DNA from 2 places in the Pelomonas baiyunensis genome. Region 2 is predicted to be linked to the other one. Evidence: predicted binding sites of a transcription regulator. Region 2 holds the regulator's gene; the other holds the start of a gene.
The links. Region 2 encodes FNR, which switches genes on or off when oxygen is low (the NO sensors DNR and NnrR bind a similar motif). Its sites were predicted from a motif close to TTGATNNNNATCAA; they were not measured.
Positions count from the first base shown of each region.

Region 1: a site for FNR is predicted at 5,863-5,876, ahead of ACG01O_RS00085 (hemerythrin domain-containing protein). Genes of this name have one in related genera too.

Region 1 is NZ_JBIGIB010000001.1:14,707-24,877, reverse strand. Features, by position in the region: gene ACG01O_RS00105 (nitrate reductase subunit alpha) at 1-1,252, opposite strand, end outside; gene ACG01O_RS00100 (MFS transporter) at 1,310-2,698, opposite strand; gene ACG01O_RS00095 (MFS transporter) at 2,732-4,390, opposite strand; gene ACG01O_RS00090 (MFS transporter) at 4,409-5,710, opposite strand; gene ACG01O_RS00085 (hemerythrin domain-containing protein) at 5,915-6,421, shown strand; gene ACG01O_RS00080 (DUF6306 domain-containing protein) at 6,441-7,406, shown strand; gene ACG01O_RS00075 (DUF3079 domain-containing protein) at 7,417-7,662, shown strand; gene ACG01O_RS00070 (HPP family protein) at 7,988-9,175, shown strand; gene ACG01O_RS00065 (glutamine amidotransferase) at 9,507-10,171, shown strand, end outside.
Region 2 is NZ_JBIGIB010000001.1:1,284,901-1,295,071, forward strand. Features, by position in the region: gene ccoG (cytochrome c oxidase accessory protein CcoG) at 1-1,014, shown strand, start outside; gene ACG01O_RS05790 (hypothetical protein) at 1,031-1,294, shown strand; gene ACG01O_RS05795 (hypothetical protein) at 1,291-1,584, shown strand; gene ACG01O_RS05800 (NAD(P)/FAD-dependent oxidoreductase) at 1,547-2,857, opposite strand; gene fnr (fumarate/nitrate reduction transcriptional regulator Fnr) at 2,977-3,738, opposite strand; gene hemN (oxygen-independent coproporphyrinogen III oxidase) at 3,846-5,228, shown strand; gene ACG01O_RS05815 (urease accessory protein UreH domain-containing protein) at 5,237-5,863, shown strand; gene icd (NADP-dependent isocitrate dehydrogenase) at 5,940-7,196, shown strand; gene ACG01O_RS05825 (carboxymuconolactone decarboxylase family protein) at 7,329-7,697, shown strand; gene ACG01O_RS05830 (NADP-dependent isocitrate dehydrogenase) at 7,772-10,006, opposite strand.

The DNA.
Region 1 (10,171 bases), 1.3 Mb from region 2:
CCTCCTTGTTCTCGAGGTTCCACTTGCCCTGGTCGGGGCCGCCCTCGGGCGTCCAGCGGAAGCCAATGCTGCCGTTGGGCAGCACCGCGCGGCCTCCGGTGTCGAAGGCCACGGTCTTCCACTCGGGGTTGTTCTGCTGGCCGAGTTTGCCGTTGAAGTCGGAGGCGCGCAGGTAGCGGTCGGGCACCAGCGTCTTGCGGCCGTCGGGCAGCGTGTGCTCCTTCAGCATCACCAGCAGCGGCAAGTCGGTGTAGCGGCGCGCGTAGTCGTCGAAGTACGGGCTGCGTTGCTTGAAGTAGAACTCGTTGAGCGCCACGTGGCCCATCGCCATCGCCAGCGCGGCATCGGTGCCCTGCTTCGGGTGCAGCCAGATGTCGGCGAGCTTGGCCACTTCGCTGTAGTCGGGCGTGACGGCCACCGTCTTCGCACCCTTGTAGCGCACCTCGGTGAAGAAGTGCGCGTCGGGCGTGCGCGTCTGCGGCACATTGCTGCCCCAGGCGATGATGTAGGTGCTGTTGTACCAGTCGGCCGATTCGGGCACGTCGGTCTGCTCGCCCCACACCTGCGGGCTGCTGGGCGGCAGGTCGCAGTACCAGTCGTAGAAGCTCATGCACACGCCGCCGATCAGGCTGAGGTAGCGGCTGCCGGCGGCGTAGCTGACCATGCTCATCGCCGGGATCGGGCTGAAGCCAATGACGCGGTCGGGGCCGTGCTTCTTGATCGTGTAGACGTTGGACGCGGCGATGATCTGATTCACCTCGTCCCAGCTGCTGCGCACAAAGCCACCCATGCCGCGCACCTTCTGGTAGTCGCGCCGCGCCTCGGCGTTCTCGACGATGGTGGCCCAGGCGTCCACCGGCGTCTTGGCGGTCTTCATCGCCGCGCGCCAGCGCTCGAGCAGGCGGCCGCGTACCATCGGGTACTTGACGCGGTTGGCGCTGTACAGGTACCAGCTGTAGCTGGCGCCGCGTGCGCAGCCGCGCGGCTCGTGGTTGGGCATGTCCCAGCGCGTGCGCGGGTAGTCGGTCTGCTGGGTTTCCCAGGTGACGATGCCACCCTTGACGTAGATCTTCCACGAGCAAGAGCCGGTGCAGTTCACGCCATGCGTGCTGCGCACGATCTTGTCGTGGGCCCAGCGGTTGCGGTAGGCGTCCTCCCAGGTGCGGTCCTCACCGGTGGTCAGGCCATGGTCGCCGGCGAACGTCTCCTTGGGCAGCGAGAAGTGGGTGAGGCGGTCCAGAAAGTGGCTCATGTCGTCGTCCTTGAAGGCTTGGAATGGGTCTTCCGCGTGCGGGATCCAGCAGATGCACTAGCAGGGGTAGGGGGCGTTGCGGCGGCTGTAGGCCCACCAGGTCAACGCGATACAGGAAAGGTAGAAGCCGATGAACATCACCAGCGCGGCAGACGCGCTGCCGGTGATCGCCAGCGACGAGCCCACGCTCTTGGGGATGAAGAAACCCCCGTAGGCGCCGATGGCGCTGGCGAAGCCGAGCGCGGCAGCGGCCTCCACAGCACCTTCGCGCGCGGCCTGCGCACGCGCCGAGGGCAGCTCGTCGGCCTTCTTCATTCGCTCGGCGACGAACAGGCTGGAGATCATCCGGAAGGTGCTGCCGTTGCCGAGGCCGGACGCCGCGAACAGGAGGCCGAAGGCAGCGAGGAATCCGGTGTAGCCGCTGCTCGCCACAGCCCTGCCCGAGACGCTCGCGGTCGGCAGACACAGCAGAGCCGCGGCGGCGGCCAGCGCCATCAGCACGAAGACCCAGAAGGTGACGCGCGCGCCGCCCCAACGATCGGCCATCCAGCCCCCCAACGGGCGCAGCACGGCGCCGATCAGCGGCCCCAGCCAGACCAGGTGCATCGCATCGGCGCGCTGGTACTGGCTCTGGGCCAGCATCGGCAGGCTGGCCGAGAAGCCGATGAAACTGCCGAAGGTGCCGAGGTAGAGCCAGCACATCAGCCAGTTGTGCCGGCGGGTGAAGACCACCGCCTGCTCGGCCATGCCGGCGTGCCGGTCGGCGAGGTCGTCCATGCCGAACCAGGCTGCTGCCGTGCTGGCCAGGATGAGCGGCACCCAGATGAAGCCCGCGTTCTGCAGCCACATCGGACCCTGTGCCGTCGACTGCGGAGGGCCGTCGAAGACCCCGAAGACACCAGCGCTGATGACCAGCGGCACCAGCAGCTGCATGCCGGCCACGCCGAGGTGACCGAGCCCCGCGTTCAGGCCGAGCGCGTAGCCCTGGCGGGTGCTGGGGAAGAAGTAGCTGATGTTCGCCATTGAGCCGGCGAAGTTGCCGCCCCCCAGGCCGCACAGCAGCGCCAGCACCACCATCCACTCGAAGGGCGTGGACGGATCCTGCACCGCCAGGCCGATGCCGACGGCCGGCAGCAGCAGGCTCGCGGTGGCCAGCGTGGTGAAGCGGCGACCGCCGATCACCGGCACGGCGAAGGCGTAGAAGATGCGCAGCGTGGCGCCGCACAGGGCCGGCAGCGCGGTCAGCCAGAACAGCTGGTTGGTGCTGTAGCGGAACCCGGCTGCGGGCAGATGGACCACCACCACCGACCAGAGCATCCACACCGCGAACGACAGGGCCAGCGCCGGGATCGAAACCCACAGGTTGCGGCGCGCGACGACCTCGCCCTGGCGCTTCCAGAAGACCGGGTCTTCGGGATTCCACTGCCGGATGATCGAGGCGGACATGGCGATTCGAGATGAACGCTGGCCGTGGGTCGCTCAGGGGTTCTTCACGTACGCGTTGCCGCGCAGGTAGAACCACCAGTTCAGCACCAGGCACAGCGCGTAGAACACCGCGAATCCGTAGAACGCCAGCTGCGGGGCACCTGCCTTGATGTACTGGCCGATCAGCACCGGCGCGATGAAGGCGCCGTAGGCCGCGACGGCCGACGTCCAGCCCAGCACCGGGCCCGCCTGGGCGCGGTCGAAGATGACGCCGATGGTGCGGAAGGTGGAACCGTTGCCGATGCCGCTGGCGAAGAACAGCACCATGAAGAGCCCGAGGAACATCGGGAAGTACTGCTCCGGTGTGGCCGATCCGTAGGCCAGCATCATCACGTAGCCGACCGCGACGGCAGCCAAGGCCATCACCGCGGTGATCACCTGCGTGACGATCGAGCCGCCCACCTTGTCGGATATCCAGCCGCCGATGGGCCGCGTGGCCGCGCCGACGAAGGGGCCGATCCAGGCATAGGCCAGGATGGTCGGCGCATTCGGGTTGTTCAGCGTGTGCTGCATCACACCGTTGGCATCGGGCACGTGGCTGACACCGAAGATGACCTTCATCGACAGCGGCAGCGCCATCGAGAAGCCGATGAACGAGCCGAAGGTGACGATGTACAGCGCGGTCAGCGACCAGGTGTGCTTGTCCTTGAAGATCGCGAACTGCTTCTTCACGCCCTCCTTCATCTCGCCGAAGGCCGCCAGGCGCATCACGGTGAGCGCCATCAGGATGTCCAGCGGAATCGCCACCCACATGTTCAGCAGCCCCAGCCCGGTGGGCTTGGGCAGGTAAAGCCATAGCATGAAGATGGTCGGCACGAAGGCCAGCGTGTACAGGTACGTGATCTTGGCGAACGCCACGATGGGCGAGCCGGAGTTCGGCGACACCGTCTTCAGGTTGTTCATGCCGAACCAGCACAGCGCGCCCAGCGGCACCAGCGAGAACACCCAGGCGAAGCCAGCGTTCTGCACCCAGGTGGGCGTGCCCGCGGCGATCTTCCCGAAGATCCAGCCGCTGTCCTTCAGCAGCGTCATCGGCTCGCCGCCGAAGGCTCCCAGCAGCGGCACCGTCATCACCAGCGGGATGACGATCTGCATCGTGGTGACGCCGAAATTACCCAGGCCCGCGTTCAAGCCCAGCGCCGTGCCCTGCAGTCGCTTCGGGAAGAAGCCGCTGATGTTGGACATTGAGCTGGCGAAGTTGCCGCCACCTACGCCCGACCACAGCGCCATCAGCTGGAAGGCCCACAGCGGCCAGTCCTTGTGCTGCAGCACGATGCCGGTGCCGATGGCCGGCGCCAGCAGCATCGAGGTGGTCAGGAAGATGGTGTTGCGCCCGCCGGCCAGACGGATCAGGAACGAGGCCGGGATGCGCATCGTCGCGCCGGCGATGCCGGCAATGGCCGTCAGCGTGAAGAGCTCGTCCTGGCTGAACGGAAAGCCCAGGTTGAGCATCTGCACGGCGATGATGCCCCACATGCCCCAGACTGCGAAGCCGCACAGCAGCGCGGGAATCGAGATCCACAGGTTGCGGTAGGCCACCTTCTTGCCGGTGCCCTCCCAGAAGGCGTTGTCCTCGGGGCGCCAGTCGGCGATGTCGGCCGCCGAGCTGCCATGCATGGCCTTCCTCTGCGTGGCCGTGGTGGTGGCGTTCATGGGAGTTTCTCCTTGCCCTCAGCGCGCGAAGCTGCGCGACAGAGGCGAAAGCGGTGCGTTGCGGCCCATCATCTCGGTCTTGCGAACCTCGGTCCAGTACATCCAGATCAGAGAGACCCAGACCACTCCGTACAGCAGCATGAAGGCGCTCGACCGGATGCCGGTCAGGTCCATCAACGCGCCGAACAGGATCGGCAGCACGAAGCCGCCCAACCCGCCGGCGAGGCCGACGATGCCGCTGACCGTGCCGATGTTGGTGGGGTAGTCGTCACCGATGTATTTGAAGACGCTGGCCTTGCCGAAGGCGAAGGCAACGCCCAGCACCAGCATCAGGATCGTGAAGGCATAGACATTCAGGCCGACGTGGAACGTGCGAGGCCCGTTGACGGTGGCGATGGTGAAGTCGGTCTGCGGATAGCTCAACAGGAACAGGCACACCCAGCTCACCCAGAGCACCCACCACGTGACCTGGTGCGCGCCGAACTTGTCGGACAGGATGCCACCAACGGCACGCAGAACGCCACCCGGCAGGCTGAAGCAGGCCGCCAGCAGCGCGGCGGTCTGGATCGACAGGCCGAACTCGCCCACGTAGTACTGCACCATCCACAGCGCCAGCGCCACGTAGCCGCCGAACACGATGCTGTAGTACTGGCAGTACTTCAGCACCTTCGGGTCCTTCAGCATCTTCAGCTGGTCGCTGAACTTCACGCTCGATGGCACCAGGTGCTTCGGGTCGCTGCTGCTGCCGAGCCAGAACACAATCACCGTGCCCAGCATGATCGCGGCATAGACCTGCGGCACCAGGGTCCAGCCGCCGATCGCCAACAAGGCCGGCGCGGCAAACTTGTTGACGGCCGAGCCCGAGTTACCGGCGCCGTACACGCCCATCGCCATGCCCTGGCGTGCCTTCGGGAACCAGCGCGCCACATAGGGCGTGCCCACCGAGAACGAGCCCCCAGCCAGACCCACGAACAGGCCGATGACCAGGAAGTGCCAGTAGGCGGTGGCATAGCTCATCAGCCAGATCGCCGGCACGGTGGCAGCCATCAGCAGCGCCATCACGATGCGGCCGCCATAGCGGTCGGTCCAGATGCCCAGAGGCACGCGGATCAGCGAGCCCGTGAGCACCGGGGTGGCGGTCAGCAGGCCGAACTCGGTGGCCGACAGGCCCAGACTCTTCTTCAGCGGGATCCCGATGACGCCGAACATCATCCAGACCATGAAGCAGACGGTGAACGCCAGCGTGCTCACGACGAGCACGGACCACGCCTGGCGTGGGATGACGGCTGGGATGGCGGTGGGGTTGGTATGGGAAGCCATGATGCTGACTCAACCGGGGTTGGCGAGACTGTCCGCCCGGCCTAGGTCCGTGACCATCCGACCGGTGGCTAGGCGAAGCACGGCAGAAGAACGATGGGGCCACGCCGGTACATAGTTCTGAAGAACTACTCCGGGCGGGTTTGCCCGGGCCGTTGACTTGCGTCAACGTCGCAACGTCGCTGGCTCGCCCAGACTGGCCCGGCCATGCCCGCTGAACACGCTTCTCGCATCGATCCTGCCGCCCAGGCGGCGACACTGATCGAGCACATCCAGACCCGCTACCACGACACCCATCGGCGATCGCTTGCGCAGTTGCTGCCCCTGGCCAGCCAAGCCGTCGCGCTCGGTCTCCATGTCGGCCTGGTCGAGCAACTGGCCTCGATCGGCAATGCGCTCGAGCAGCACATGTTCAAGGAGGAGATGCGGCTCTTCCCAATGATGGAACAGGGCGGCAACACGCTCATCGGGCGCCTGATCGAGGATCTGCATCGAGAGCACTGCGAGCATCTACCGGCCGTGCTGGAGTTGCAGAACCACCTTCGCGCGACCGATGCGACGGGCGCGGCGCAACAGACGCTGTTCCAGCTCATCCAAGGCGTCGACGACTTCGCCCGCGATCTGGCTGAACACATCCGCCTCGAGGACGAGGTGTTGTTTCCCCTGTTCTGCCACTCCGCTGCTGCGGGCGCGCGGACGGCCCTCATCCCCTAGACAGCGAGGTTCAGAAGTCATGGATCCACATTCACCGCTGGAGAATCAGCTCTCGCTCGATGAGACCGCTCGCGCCGAGTTGCTGGCTGCGCTCAACGAACTGCTCGAAGCCGAGCGCGCAGGCGCGCGCGTGGCCATGGAGACCGGCCGCGAGATCCACTCACAGGAGCTGGCCGCCCTGGTGGCCGACATTCACAAGGACGAAGTGCACTGGTGCGGCATGCTGATGCGGACGATCAAGTCCCTCGGCGCCACGCCTTCGAGCGCGACGGGCGCCTTCCATGGCAAGGCGATGGCGATCCCCGACGTCGAGGATCGGCTGAAGTTCCTCAATCGGGGTCAAGCCTGGGTCGTGCGCAAGCTCGAAGCCTTGATCCCCCGGCTGGATGTCCCGCAAGCACGCGCTGACCTGGAGGCGATGCTGCAGGCCCATCGCCAGAACATCGAGCGGGTCGAGTCGCGCTTCTCTGAAGGCGGCACTCCCGAACCCGGCGGCGCTGTCGGCGAACCACAACCCACAGAGCCATCGGCGCTGATCGAGTACATCCTCCAGCGCTTCCACGAGGTCCACCGTCAGCAGCTGCCCGAACTGATCGAGCTGGCAACCAAGGTGGAATCCGTCCATGCGGATCATCCGGACGTGCCGCGGGGTCTGGCCGTGCTTCTGCAGCAAATGCACTCGGAATTGCTGGATCACATGGCCAAGGAAGAAGGTGTGCTCTTCCCGATGCTGGCACGAGGAGGCAACTCCTTCGTGACCCACCCCATCTGCGTGATGATGTCGGAGCATGAGGAGCACGCCCGCCGGCTGACGCAGCTGATGGCACTGACGCGGCAAGCCACTCCGCCGGCGGGCGCCTGCACAACATGGGTTCGGCTCTGCACGGCAACGAAGACTTTTTCCGAAGACCTGCAGAAGCATATTCAACTGGAGAACACGGTGCTGTTCCCGCAGTTCGACAGCTCGCTTGCACGGCAAGGGTAGCGGACGCGCGATGAGCAAGCGGTTCCCCGTGACGCCTGCGCACCCTGAGCGGATCTGCTGGGGGTGCGACCGGTACTGTGCTGCCGATTCGATGATGTGCGGGAACGGGAGCGTGGCCACTCTTCATCCGTCCGAACTCTTCGGAGCGGACTGGGAGAGTTGGGGAACCAACCCGCAGCCGCCAGCAGGCGCTGGCGCCGAGACTGTCCCTGTGCAGGGTGCTGTGGCAAGGATCGAGCCCCCCCTCGAGCAATGAGCCGCCGCACAGACGAGCGCCTCGCGTCGGACCTGCCCCAGCATGCGTACGCACAGTCGGCCCATGCGGGCTGCGTTTTCGAGGTCAGGGCCAGAACCTTTGCCGATGGTTCTGGAAGCTACGTGCTTGTGGTGGTCCATGCACCCGCCAACGCCCCTCATGAACAGTCGGCGGAGTACGTGACCGACGACGCGACGGCTGCGGGCGGGTTGAGATCCGGCATCGCCATCGCGAAGTCAATGATCATGGATCGGGTCCAATGGGGGCCCGGACAACTTTCGCGGGATGGTCACGCGTCTGGACCATCCTGACTCCCTGCGCGACGATGAAGAATCTGCTGGAAAACAGCCGAGGGCTGCTGTGGCTGGGCTTCCAGCGGCAGACCGTCGATGCACGCGAACGAACGCGTGACGTCACCGGCGCCGCGCTCGGGCTGCTGCTCACAGGCGGCCTGAGCTGGTGGGCGTGGGGTGCCGACTCGGTCTGGCTCGGCGCGCCGATGGGCGCCTCGGCCGTGCTGCTGTTCGCCGTTCCCAGCAGCCCGCTGGCGCAGCCCTGGCCGGTGGTGGTGGGCAACCTCATGGCCGCGCTGGTGGGTGTGTTCATCTTTCGCACCTTGGGTGCCTCGCCCCTGTCCGCAGCGCTGGCCGGAGGCCTGGCACTGGCGCTGATGTTTCCCTTGCGCTGCGTGCATCCCCCCGCAGGCGCGGTGGCCATCACGGCGGTAGTCGGTGGCGCGACGGTGCACAACCTGGGTTACGGCTTTGCGCTGACGCCGATTGCGGTGAACTCGGTGGTGCTCGTCGCCTGTGCGCTGCTGTGGCGGCGTCTGACCCACAACCACGTGGCGCCGCATCCGGTGGTCCACGCCAACCGCCATCGCACGACAGACGCAGCGCCGCAGGACCGCATCGGCATGACCATCGAAGACCTGGACGCCGCGTTGCGCAGCTTCAACGAACTCTTCGACATCGACAGCCAGTCGCTGGAGCAGGTGTTGCGGCACGCCCAGGGGCTGGCCTGGGAGCGGCAGTTCGGCAAGGTGCGCTGCGCCGACATCATGTCGCGCGATCTGGTCACGGTGGAATTCGCCACTCCGCTTCAGGAGGCCTGGACCTTGCTCCACCGCCACCGCATCCGGGCGCTGCCCGTGGTGGACCGTGCCCGCCGGGTGATCGGCGTCGTCACACTGGTGGACTTCCTCAAGCACGCCCGGCTGGACCCGCGCGATCACCTGACCCTGGGGCAGCGTATCCGCAAGCTGCTGGCGCCCACGCCGGGGGACTACTCCGACAAGGCCGAGGTCGTCGGGCAGATCATGACCAGCCCCGTGCACACCGTGACAGAAGAAGACGCGGTGGTCGAGTTGGTGCCCAGGCTGTCCGACGAGGGCATGCACCACTTGCCCGTCGTCGACGCGGAGCGCCGGCTTTCTGGCATGGTGACCCAGTCGGACCTGATGGCCGCCTTGTACCGCTCGCAGTCCTCACTTCAGACGGTCAAGTCGACCTGAGCCGGCGTCGTTGAAACATGGCGAGTCACTCCCACGACACTTCACCACGGGCACGGGGCAGTGGTGCCATGCCTACCGACGCCTTCCGCTGCGCTGTGCACGCTCTACTGGGGCGTGGTGTTCCCGCTCAGCATGTACGCTGCGAGGACGAAGCGCATGATCGAGGTGATGGGGATCGGGTTTCTCGATGCCGTTCCGCGCATGTTCTTCGCGATCGCGGTAGCGGCCTGGTGAGCGGCGTTTTTTGGGCTGGTTTCGGAGTTTCTGGGCCGGACGCGGCGGGCGGCGGTGCCATGACGTTCTCAGCCCCCAGGCCTCAGGAGCCGGTTTCATCGTGACAAGCAGCCTCGCCATCCAGCACGTCGCATTCGAGGACCTCGGCACCCTCGCGCCCGTCTTGGACCACGCCGGCATGGCACCCCGCTATCTGGACGGCTGGAGCCCGGAGCTGGCCCACGTCGATCCCGCCGCCCCGGGCCTGGTCGTGGTGCTGGGCGGCCCCATCGGTGTCTACGAGGTCGCCGCCTACCCCTGGCTCGCGCACGAGATCGCGTGGCTGCGAACGCGCCTGCTGGCCGGTCGGCCCACGCTCGGCATCTGCCTGGGGGCCCAGCTGATCGCCGCCGCGCTGGGCGCTCACGTGTACCCCGGCCCGTCGAAGGAACTCGGCTGGACGCCGCTGCAGCTGAGCGCCGCAGGGCGCGCTTCGGCCCTGGCTCCGCTGGACGGCGAGTTGACCTCGATGCTGCACTGGCACGGCGACACCTTCGACCTGCCCGAAGGCGCTCAGCTGCTGGCCAGCACGGGCTCGTACCGCCATCAGGCCTACCGGTGGCAGCAGCATGTGCTGGGCCTGCAATGCCATCCCGAACTGGACGGTGCCACGTTCGAGCGCTGGCTGGTCGGCCACGCGCTGGAACTTGCCCAGACCGGCGTCGACGTGCCCGCGTTGCGCGCCGAGACGGCGGCCCGGTCCGGCACACTGGCTCGGCAGGC
Region 2 (10,171 bases):
CCCTGGTCGCTGGACAAGCTCTGGCGCAAGGCCGGCAAGCAGGCGGTGTGGATCGCCATCGGCCTGTGGACGGGTTTCACCTTCGTGGGCTATTTCACGCCCATCCAGACGCTGGGCCATGAAGTGCTGACCCTGGGTCTGGGCCCGTGGGAAAGCTTCTGGGTGCTGTTCTACGGCTTTGCCACCTACGGCAATGCAGGCTACATGCGCGAGCAGGTGTGCAAGTACATGTGCCCCTACGCGCGCTTTCAGAGCGCGATGTTCGACCGCGACACGCTCATCGTCAGCTACGACCCCGGTCGCGGCGAGCCGCGCGGCAACAACGCCAAGCGCAAGAAGGGCGAGGCCCGTGCCGAGGCGCTGGGCGACTGCATCGACTGCGGCCTGTGCGTGCAGGTCTGCCCCACGGGTATCGACATCCGCCACGGCCTGCAGTACGAGTGCATCGGCTGCGCCGCGTGCGTGGACGTGTGCAACGGCGTGATGGACAAGATGGGCACCGCCCGCGGTCTCATCCGCTACGACACCGAAAACGGCTTGGAACAAGGCTTCACCAGTGCCCAGCGCTGGCGCCATGTGCTGCGTCCGCGTGTGGTCATCTACACCAGCGTGCTGCTGGTTATTTGCACCGCGCTGCTGTGGAGCCTGGCTTCGCGCCATGGTTTCCGGGTGGACGTGGTGCGCGATCGCGCGTCTTTGGCCCGGCTGGTGGATGACGGCTGGGTGGAAAACGTGTACCGCCTGCAGGTCATGAACGCCACCGAGCAGGCGCAGCGTTACCGCATCACGGCCGACGGCCTGCCGGGACTGAAGCTCACGCAGGCCGCCACGGTGGACCTGGGGCCCGCCGAGGCCCGCTGGGTGGCTGTGGCGCTGCGCGTGCCGCCCGAGGTGATGCAGCAGTACAAGCCCGGCGCACACCCGGTTCAATGGCACATCAGCCGCGTCGGCGCCGACGGTGCCGACCCGGCCGATGTGCTGAACGAAAAATCAACATTCGTGCTGCCGCGCTGACGGCAAGGAGAGTCCCATGTCTGCAAGCAAGTCCCCTTCGGCCTGGCGCGAACCCATGGTGTGGCTGGTGGTGGGAGGACCGGCCAGTGTGGTGGTGGCCAGCTTCTTCACGCTGGCGTTGGCCTTGAAGCACCCGGACCCGCCGCTGGACCTGCGTGCCGCAGCGCATCAGGCTGCTGACGACGTGGAGCCGGCGGACATGCGCGCCCATGAGCGCGACGTGCCCGCCCTGATCGCCCGCAACCACGCGGCCACCGGTGGTGTGGGAGCCAAGCGGTGACAGGCCCCGGCGGCCCCTCGCGCATCGCGCGCTTTGCGATGGCGGTGGCCTGGTCGTCGTTCCTGTGCGCCGGCGTGCTGGAACTGCTGGTGTTCGCCGTGGTGGACCCGGCCGAGTTGCGCTGGTTCGGCGCAGCGCCCATTGAACTGCCGGTGCAGGCGGTCTACACGCTCAGCTTCCTGATCTTTTGGGGCGTGCTGGCGCTGGCCTCCAGCCTGAGCCTGCTGCTGGTGAACCTGCCGGTGGACGAGGTCAAGCCGGCCCGTCGCGCGCCGGGGTGGCCGCGCTGACGACGCGTGCGTGCCGGGCATGGGTCCAGTAGGCCCAGGCCCAGTCCAGCAGCACGACGAATCGGTTGCGGAAACCGATCAGGAAGTACACGTGCGCAAACAGCCAGAACAGCCACGCCGGGTAGCCTGAAAAACGCAGCGGGCCTGCCGGCGTGCCCAGGTCCACCACCGCGCTGTTGCGGCCGATGGTGGCGAGGTTGCCGTAGTCGCGGTATCGAAAGGGCAGGGTGGGCTGCCCGGCCAGGCGGCGCTGCAGGTTGGCTGCAGCCTGACGCCCCATTTGCTTGGCGCCGGGTGAGACGCCGGGCACCGGGCGGGGTTCCTGGCCTGGCACATGGCTCTGGGCCGCGGCGAGATCACCGATCACTTGAATGGCCGGAAACCCAGCCACGCTCAAGTCGGGTTCCACCACCACGCGGCCAGCGCGGTCGACCGCACAGCCCGTGGCCTCGGCCAAGAGGCGCCCCAGCGGCGAGGCGGCCACGCCGGCGGCCCACACGATGCAGTGGCTGGGCAGCCGCTCACTGCCGTGTTCAGTGGCCACATCCAAACCCTCGGCGTCGATGCCGGTCACGCGGGCGCCCAGCTTCACCTCCACCCCCAAGGCGGTCAGTTGCTCGCGGGCGCGTTCGCTCAAGTCGGGCGGCATGGCCTGCAGCACGCGGGTGCCGCCTTCCACCAGCAGCACCCGGGCCTGGCGCGGGTCGATGCGGCGGAATTCGCCGGGCAGCGTGTGGCGGGCGATCTCGGCGAAGGTGCCGGCCAGCTCCACCCCGGTCGGGCCGCCGCCCACGACGACGAATTGCATCAGCGCGGCGCGGCGCTGCGGGTCGTCTTCGCGCTCGGCCGCCTCAAACGCCAGCAGCACGCGGCGGCGAATCTCAAAGGCGTCTTGCAGGGTTTTCAAGCCCGGGGCGAAGGCGGCCCAGTCATCGCGGCCGAAGTAGCTGTGCGTGGCACCCGCCGCCACGATGAGGTGGTCCCACCGCAGCGTGCCGCCATCGGCCAGCGTGACCGTGTGGCCCCGGGCGTCAATGCCCGTCACTTCGCCCAGCAGGGTGGTGACATTGGCCTGCCCGCGGAACAGGTGGCGGATGGGCGCCGCGATCGACGGCGCCGAGAGCCCCGCCGTGGCCACCTGGTACAGCAGCGGCTGGAACAGGTGGTGGTTGGTCTTGTCGAGCACCGTGATGTCAACGTTGGCACGCCGCAGGGCGCGGGCCGCTTCCAGGCCGCCGAATCCGCAGCCGATGATCAGGACTTGAGGACGCATGAACCCATGCTACGCCTGCATGCTGCGCTGCAGCATGCATTGTCGGCATGGGTTGAAACCGGGCCGGGTAATTTCGGGAGGGGGGGCCGGAGGGCTCGAGTCCTCGACGGCCCCGGGGCTCAGCAGGCCGCGTTGGAGATCAGCCGCTGCAGGGCTTGCGGGTCCAGCACCGTGATCTGGCGTTGCTTCACGTCCAGCACGCCGTCTTCCTGGAACTTGGAGAAGGTGCGGCTCACGGTTTCCAGCTTCAGGCCCAGGTAGCTGCCGATCTCTTCACGCGTCATGCGCAGCACCAGGCTGCTGGCCGAGAACCCGCGCGCTTGCAGGCGCTGGGTCAGGTTCAGCAAAAAGGCGGCCAGGCGCTCTTCGGCGCGCATGTTGCCCAGCAGCAGCATCACGCCATGGTCGCGCACGATCTCGCGGCTCATGATCTTGTGGAACTGGTGCTGCAGCACCGTGAACTCGCGCGACAGCTCTTCCAGGTCGCGGTACTGGATGACGCAGACCGACGAGTCCTCCAGCGCCACGGCATCGCAGTGGTGCTGGTCGCTGCTGATGCCGTCCAGCCCCAGCAGCTCGCCGGCCATCTGGAAGCCGGTGACCTGGTCGCGGCCGTCTTCGCTGCCCACGCAGGTCTTGAAGAAGCCGGTGCGCACGGCGTACAGCGCTTCAAAGCGGTCGCCATTGCGGAACAGGTGCTCGCCCCGCGGCACGCTGCGGCGCTTTTCCACCAGGCCGTCCAGGCGCTGCAGATCGGTGGGCGTGAGGCCCACGGGAAGGCACAGCTCGCGCAGGTTGCAGCTGGCGCAGGCCACCTTCAACGGCTCGAGCGCGCCGGCGCAGGATGACGTGGGCACGTCAGGATGGATCGGCACGTTCATCGGGGGGCGCAGAGGGGTCAGCATGCGAAGCATTGTTCTTGCCGACCCGCGCTGCGGCCTTGACCTGGATCAACGCTGCGACCGGTCGCTGGCGTCACAGTGCTGCCATGACTGCTGTGACTGACCGTCCCATCGATGCCGACCTGCTGCGCCGCCATGACGTGGCCGGCCCGCGCTACACCTCGTACCCCACGGCGGACCGCTTTGTGGAGGCCCACCAAGGCGGGCAGCACTTGCAGGCCTTGCGCCAGCGCGGCACGGCGCAGCCGCTGTCGGTGTACGTGCACATCCCGTTCTGCGAGCAGCTCTGCTACTACTGCGCGTGCAACAAGATCATCACCAAGCACCACGAGCGGGCGCAGCCCTACCTGGCCGCGCTTGAAGTGGAGATGGACCTGGTGGCCGAGGCCATTGGCGGCCAGGCGCCGGTGTCGCAGCTGCACCTGGGCGGCGGCTCGCCCACCTTCCTGTCGGACGCCGAGCTGAGCTTGCTGATGCAGGCCCTGCGCCAGCGCTTCAAGCTGCTGCCGGGGGCGGAGCTGTCGGTGGAGGTGGACCCGCGCACGGTGGACGCGGCCCGGTTGGCGCATCTGCGCTCGCTCGGTTTCAACCGCCTGAGCTTCGGCGTGCAGGACTTCGACCCCGCCGTGCAGAAGGCCGTGCACCGCGTGCAGCCCTTCGACCAGGTGGCCGCGCTGATGCGCGACGCCCGTGAACTGGGCTATCAGTCCACCAACGTCGACCTGATCTACGGCTTGCCACTGCAAACGCCGGCGAGCTTTGCCCACACCATCTCGCAGGTGGCCGAGCTGCGGCCGGACCGCATTGCCATGTACGCCTACGCCCACCTGCCGCAGCGCTTCAAGCCGCAGCGCCGCATCGTGGCGGAGTTGCTGCCCCCGGCGGGCGACAAGCTGGCCATGCTGTCGGGCGCCATCAGCGCGCTGCTGTCGGCCGGGTACGACTACATCGGCATGGACCACTTCGCGCTGCCGGAAGACCCGCTGGCCGTGGCCAAGCGCCAGGGGCTGCTGCACCGCGGCTTCCAGGGCTACTCGACGCAGCCAGACTGCGATCTGGTGGGCCTGGGCGTGTCGTCCATCAGCCGCGTGGGCGCCACCTACGCGCAAAACGCCAAGACCATGGACGAGTATGAAGACGCGCTGCGCCAGCGCCAGCTGCCGGTGCAGCGCGGCTTGGCCCTGACGCGAGACGACCTGCTGCGCCGCGCGGTCATCATGGCCTTGATGTGCCAAGGGCGCGTGGAGTTCGAGTCCATCGCGGCCTCTTACCTAGTGGACGTGCCCCAGTACTTCGCGCCCGAGCTGCAACGGCTGTCGCAACTCGCCGAGCAAGGCTTGGTGGAGTTGGAGCCGGGCGCCATTCAGGTGACGCCGCTGGGCTGGTACTTCGTGCGGGCCGTGGCGCTGGTGTTTGACCGCTATTTGCAGGCCGACGCCAGCCGCGAGCGCTTCTCCAAGATCATCTGAACGACGCCATGGGGCTGGACGCTGCTCTGATCGTCTCGGCCACCCTGATGGGGTTGGCCGGCACGCCCCATTGCGCGGCCATGTGCAGTGCGCCCTGTGCTCTGGCCGGTGGGCCGCGCCCCGTGAAGCTGATGGCCGGCCGCGTGCTGGGCTACGCCGCAGGCGGTGTGGCGGCTGCGGCCTCGGCGGCCGTGTTGGCGCGGGCTTCGCAGGGGGCGGCTGTGCTGCAGCCGGCCTGGGCGCTGTTGCAAGCGGCCGTACTGCTGCTGGGCCTGACGCTGCTGGTACGCGGGCGCATGCCGGTGTGGCTGGGCGCGGTGCGCTGGCGGCCCAAGCCGGCCCATGCCTTTTTCACCGGCCTGGCCTGGGTGGCCATGCCGTGCGGCTTGCTGCATGCCGCCTTGCTGCTGGCGGGCTTGTCGGGTTCGATGCTGAGTGGCGGCCTCGCGATGGCGGGTTTTGCGCTGGCCAGCACGCCGGGCCTGGTGGTGGCGCCGCTGTGGCGGGCGCGTCTGTTGCGTCGCGGCCCGCAGGGCGATGTGTGGGCGCTGCGGCTGGCCGGGTTGGCCCTGGTGGCGGGCGCCGGGTGGGCCTTGGGCCATGGCGTGTGGCAACGGGTGATGTTGGCCTGTTGAAGCGCCGCCCCGAGGCGGCAAAATCCGGCGAGTTTTTCTCTTGACCCGTTCGGTTCCCTTTCGAAAGTTTCCAGCCATGTACCAACACATCCAGGTGCCCGAGGGCGGCCAGAAGATCACGGTGAATGCCGACTTCTCGCTGAACGTGCCGCCCAACCCCATCATTCCTTTCATCGAGGGTGATGGCACGGGCATGGACATCACGCCCGTCATGCTCAAGGTGGTCGATGCCGCCGTGGCCAAGGCCTACGGCGGTGCGCGCAAGATCCACTGGATGGAGATCTACGCGGGCGAGAAGAGCACCCGCGTGTATGGCCCCGATGTGTGGCTGCCGGAAGAAACGCTGGGCGCCGTGAAGGACTACATCGTCTCCATCAAGGGCCCGCTGACCACGCCGGTCGGCGGCGGCATCCGCTCGCTGAACGTGACGCTGCGCCAGGAACTGGACCTCTACGTCTGCCTGCGCCCCGTGCAGTACTTCGACGGCGTGCCCAGCCCGGTGAAGGAGCCGCACAAGGTCGACATGGTCATCTTCCGCGAGAACTCGGAAGACATCTACGCCGGCATCGAGTACGAGGCCGAGAGCGACAAGGCCAAGAAACTCATCCAGTTCCTGCAGAACGAACTCGGCGTCAAGAAGATCCGCTTCCCGGACACCTCGGGCATCGGCGTGAAGCCGGTCAGCCGCGAAGGCACCGAGCGCCTGGTGCGCAAGGCCATCCAGTACGCCATCGACAACAACAAGCCCAGCGTCACCATCGTGCACAAGGGCAACATCATGAAGTTCACGGAAGGCGGCTTCCGTGACTGGGCCTACGCGCTGGCGCAGAAGGAGTTCGGCGCCGAACCCATCGACGGCGGCCCGTGGTGCAAGTTCAAGAACCCGAAGACGGGCAAGGACATCACCATCAAGGACAGCATCGCCGACGCCTTCCTGCAGCAAATCATCCTGCGCCCGGCGGAATACAGCGTCATCGCCACGCTGAACCTGAACGGCGACTACATCTCCGACGCCCTGGCCGCACAGGTGGGTGGCATTGGCATCGCCCCGGGCGCCAACATGAGCGACTCCATCGCCATGTTCGAGGCCACGCACGGCACCGCCCCGAAGTACGCCGGCAAGGACTACGTGAACCCCGGTTCCGAGATCCTGTCGGCCGAGATGATGTTGCGCCACATGGGCTGGACCGAAGCCGCGGACCTCATCATCAGCAGCATGGAAAAAGCCATCCTGAGCAAGAAGGTCACCTACGACTTCGCCCGCCTGATGGACGGCGCGACGCAGGTGTCGTGCTCCGGTTTCGGCCAGGTGATGATCGACTGCATGGAGTGAACCGGCGCCGGGCAGGCCCCGGCTTCGTGCACCCCGGAAGCCCATCGCCGCTCGCGTCGATGGGCTTCTTGCCTTCTGAACCTGCGCGCCTGCCGGCTCGCTAAGCTGACCGCTCATCACCAAGGAGCTGTCATGGATCTCGACCCTCAAGGCCTTGCCACCCGCCGCGCCGTGCTGGGGGATGCGTATGTCGACGCCGCACTGGCCAAGGTCACGCCGTTCAGTGAGCCGCTGCAGGAGCTGGTCACGCGCCATGCATGGGGCAACACATGGCAGCGCCCGGGCATCGACCTGCGCACGCGCAGCATCGTGACCGTGAGCATGTTGGTGGCGCTGGGCCGCACGCACGAACTCAAGACCCATGTGCGCGGCGCGCTGAACAATGGCGTCACGCCGCAAGAGTTGCAGGAGGTCTTCCTGCACGCGAGTGTGTACTGCGGCTTTCCGGCGGCGGTGGATGCCTTCCGCGCCGCAGCCGAGGTGGTGGACGCGGCCCCATGAAAAACGCCGCTGGCAGCGAGGCTGCGCAGCGGCGCGATGGGCACGCGGGGCCGCAGCCCCGCCGCACGCAGTGATCAGCCCAGCGAGGCCAGCACCGAGTTGAAGGTGGCGCTGGGGCGCATGACCTTGTCCAGCTTGGCCACGTCCGGCAGGAAGTAGCCGCCGATGTCGGCCGGCTGGCCTTGCACGGCCTTCAGTTCGTCGGCGATCTTGGCTTCGTTGGCGGTCAGCGCTTCGGCCACGGCCTTGAACTTGGCGGCCAGTTCCGCGTCTTCCGTCTGGGCGGCCAGTTCCTGGGCCCAGTACAGCGTCAGGTAGAAGTGGCTGCCGCGGTTGTCCAGCTCGCCGGTCTTGGGGCTCGGGCCCTTGCCGTTGTCCAGCAGCTTGCCGGTGGCGGCGTCCAGGGCTTTGGCCAGCACCTTGGCCTTGCCGTTCTTGTTCTTGATGCCCAGTTCTTCCAGGCTCACGGCCAAGGCCAGGAACTCACCCAGCGAGTCCCAGCGCAGGTGGTTCTCTTCCACCAGCTGCTGCACGTGCTTCGGGGCCGAGCCGCCGGCACCGGTTTCGTACATGCCGCCACCCGCCATCAGCGGCACGATGGACAGCATCTTGGCGCTGGTGCCCAGTTCCATGATGGGGAACAGGTCGGTCAGGTAGTCGCGCAGGATGTTGCCGGTGGCGCTGATGGTGTCCAGGCCGCGGATCACGCGCTCCAGCGTGTAACGCATGGCGCGCACCTGGCTCATGATCTGAATGTCCAGGCCCGTGGTGTCGTGCTCGTGCAGGTACATCTTGACCTTGCGGATCAGCTGCGCCTCGTGCGGGCGGTAGCTGTCGAGCCAGAAGACCACCGGCATGCCGGAGTTGCGGGCGCGGTTGACGGCCAGCTTCACCCAGTCGCGGATGGCGGCGTCCTTGCACTGGCACATGCGCCAGATGTCGCCTTGCTCGACGTTCTGGCTCAGCAGCACTTCACCGGTTTCGAGGTCGGTGATGTTGGCCACGCCGTCTTCCGAGATCTCGAAGGTCTTGTCGTGCGAGCCGTATTCCTCGGCCTGCTGGGCCATCAGGCCGACGTTGGGCACCGTGCCCATGGTCTTGGGGTCGAAGGCGCCGTGCCACTTGCAGAAGTTGATCATCTCCTGGTAGATGCGGGCGAAGGTCGACTCGGGCATCACGGCCTTCACGTCCTTCAGGCGGCCGTCGGCGCCGTACATCTTGCCGCCGCTGCGGATCATGGCCGGCATGGAGGCGTCCACGATGATGTCGTTGGGCGAGTGGAAGTTGGTGATGCCCTTGGCCGAGTCCACCATGGCCAGTTCCGGGCGGTGCTCGTGGCAGGCGTGCAGGTCACGCTTGATCTCGTCTTGCTTGGCGCTCGGCAGCGTGGCGATCTTGGTGTACAGGTCCACCATGCCGTTGTTGACGTTCACGCCCAGTTCGTCAAACAGCTTGGCGTGCTTCTCGAAGGCGTCCTTGTAGAAGATCTTCACGCAGTGACCGAACACGATGGGGTGCGAGACCTTCATCATGGTGGCCTTCACGTGCAGCGAGAACATCACGCCCGTCTTGCGCGCGTCTTCAATCTCCTGCTCGTAGAAGGCCAGCAGGGCCTTCTTGCTCATGAACATCGAGTCGATCACCTCGCGGTCCAGCAGGTCGACCTTGGGCTTCAAGACGATGGTCTTGCCGCTCTTGGTGATCAGTTCCATCTTCACGCTGCGGGCGCGGTCCAGCGTCATGGACTTTTCGCCGTGATAGAAGTCGCCGTCATGCATGTGCGACACGTGCGAGCGCGAAGCCTGGCTCCAGGCGTCCATGCGGTGCGGGTTCTTGCGGGCGTATTCCTTGACGGCCTTCGGGGCGCGGCGGTCGGAGTTGCCTTCGCGCAGGACCGGGTTCACAGCCGAGCCGATGCACTTGTTGTAGCGGGCGCGGATGTCCTTCTCTTCGTCCGTCTCGGGCTTCTCGGGGAAGTTCGGGATCTTGTAGCCCTTGTCCTGCAGTTCCTTGATGGCGGCCTTGAGCTGGGCCACCGAGGCGCTGATGTTGGGCAGCTTGATGATGTTGGCTTCCGGCTTGAGCGTCAGCTTGCCCAGGGCAGCGAGGTTGTCCGTCACGCGCTGCTCTTCAGTCAGCAGTTCCGGGAACTGACCCAGGATGCGGCCCGCCACCGAGATGTCGCTGGTGACCACATCGATGCCGGCTTGTGCCGCAAAAGCCTGAACGACCGGCAGCAGCGAGGCCGTGGCCAGGCGCGGCGCTTCGTCGGTCAAGGTGTAAACGATCTGGGTCTTGTCGGCAGTCATGAGATCTTCCAGTTATTTGTGCAATCCAGTCAGCGCGTGGGGCCCGTGGCCACCGCGCAGGGCATGAACTCTAGCAAGCCACCCCGGCTGTTTGCTGACGTTGGCAGCCGAGCGCGCACGAAAAAGCCCCGCGGCCTGCTGGCGGCGGGGCTGATCGGGGGTGCT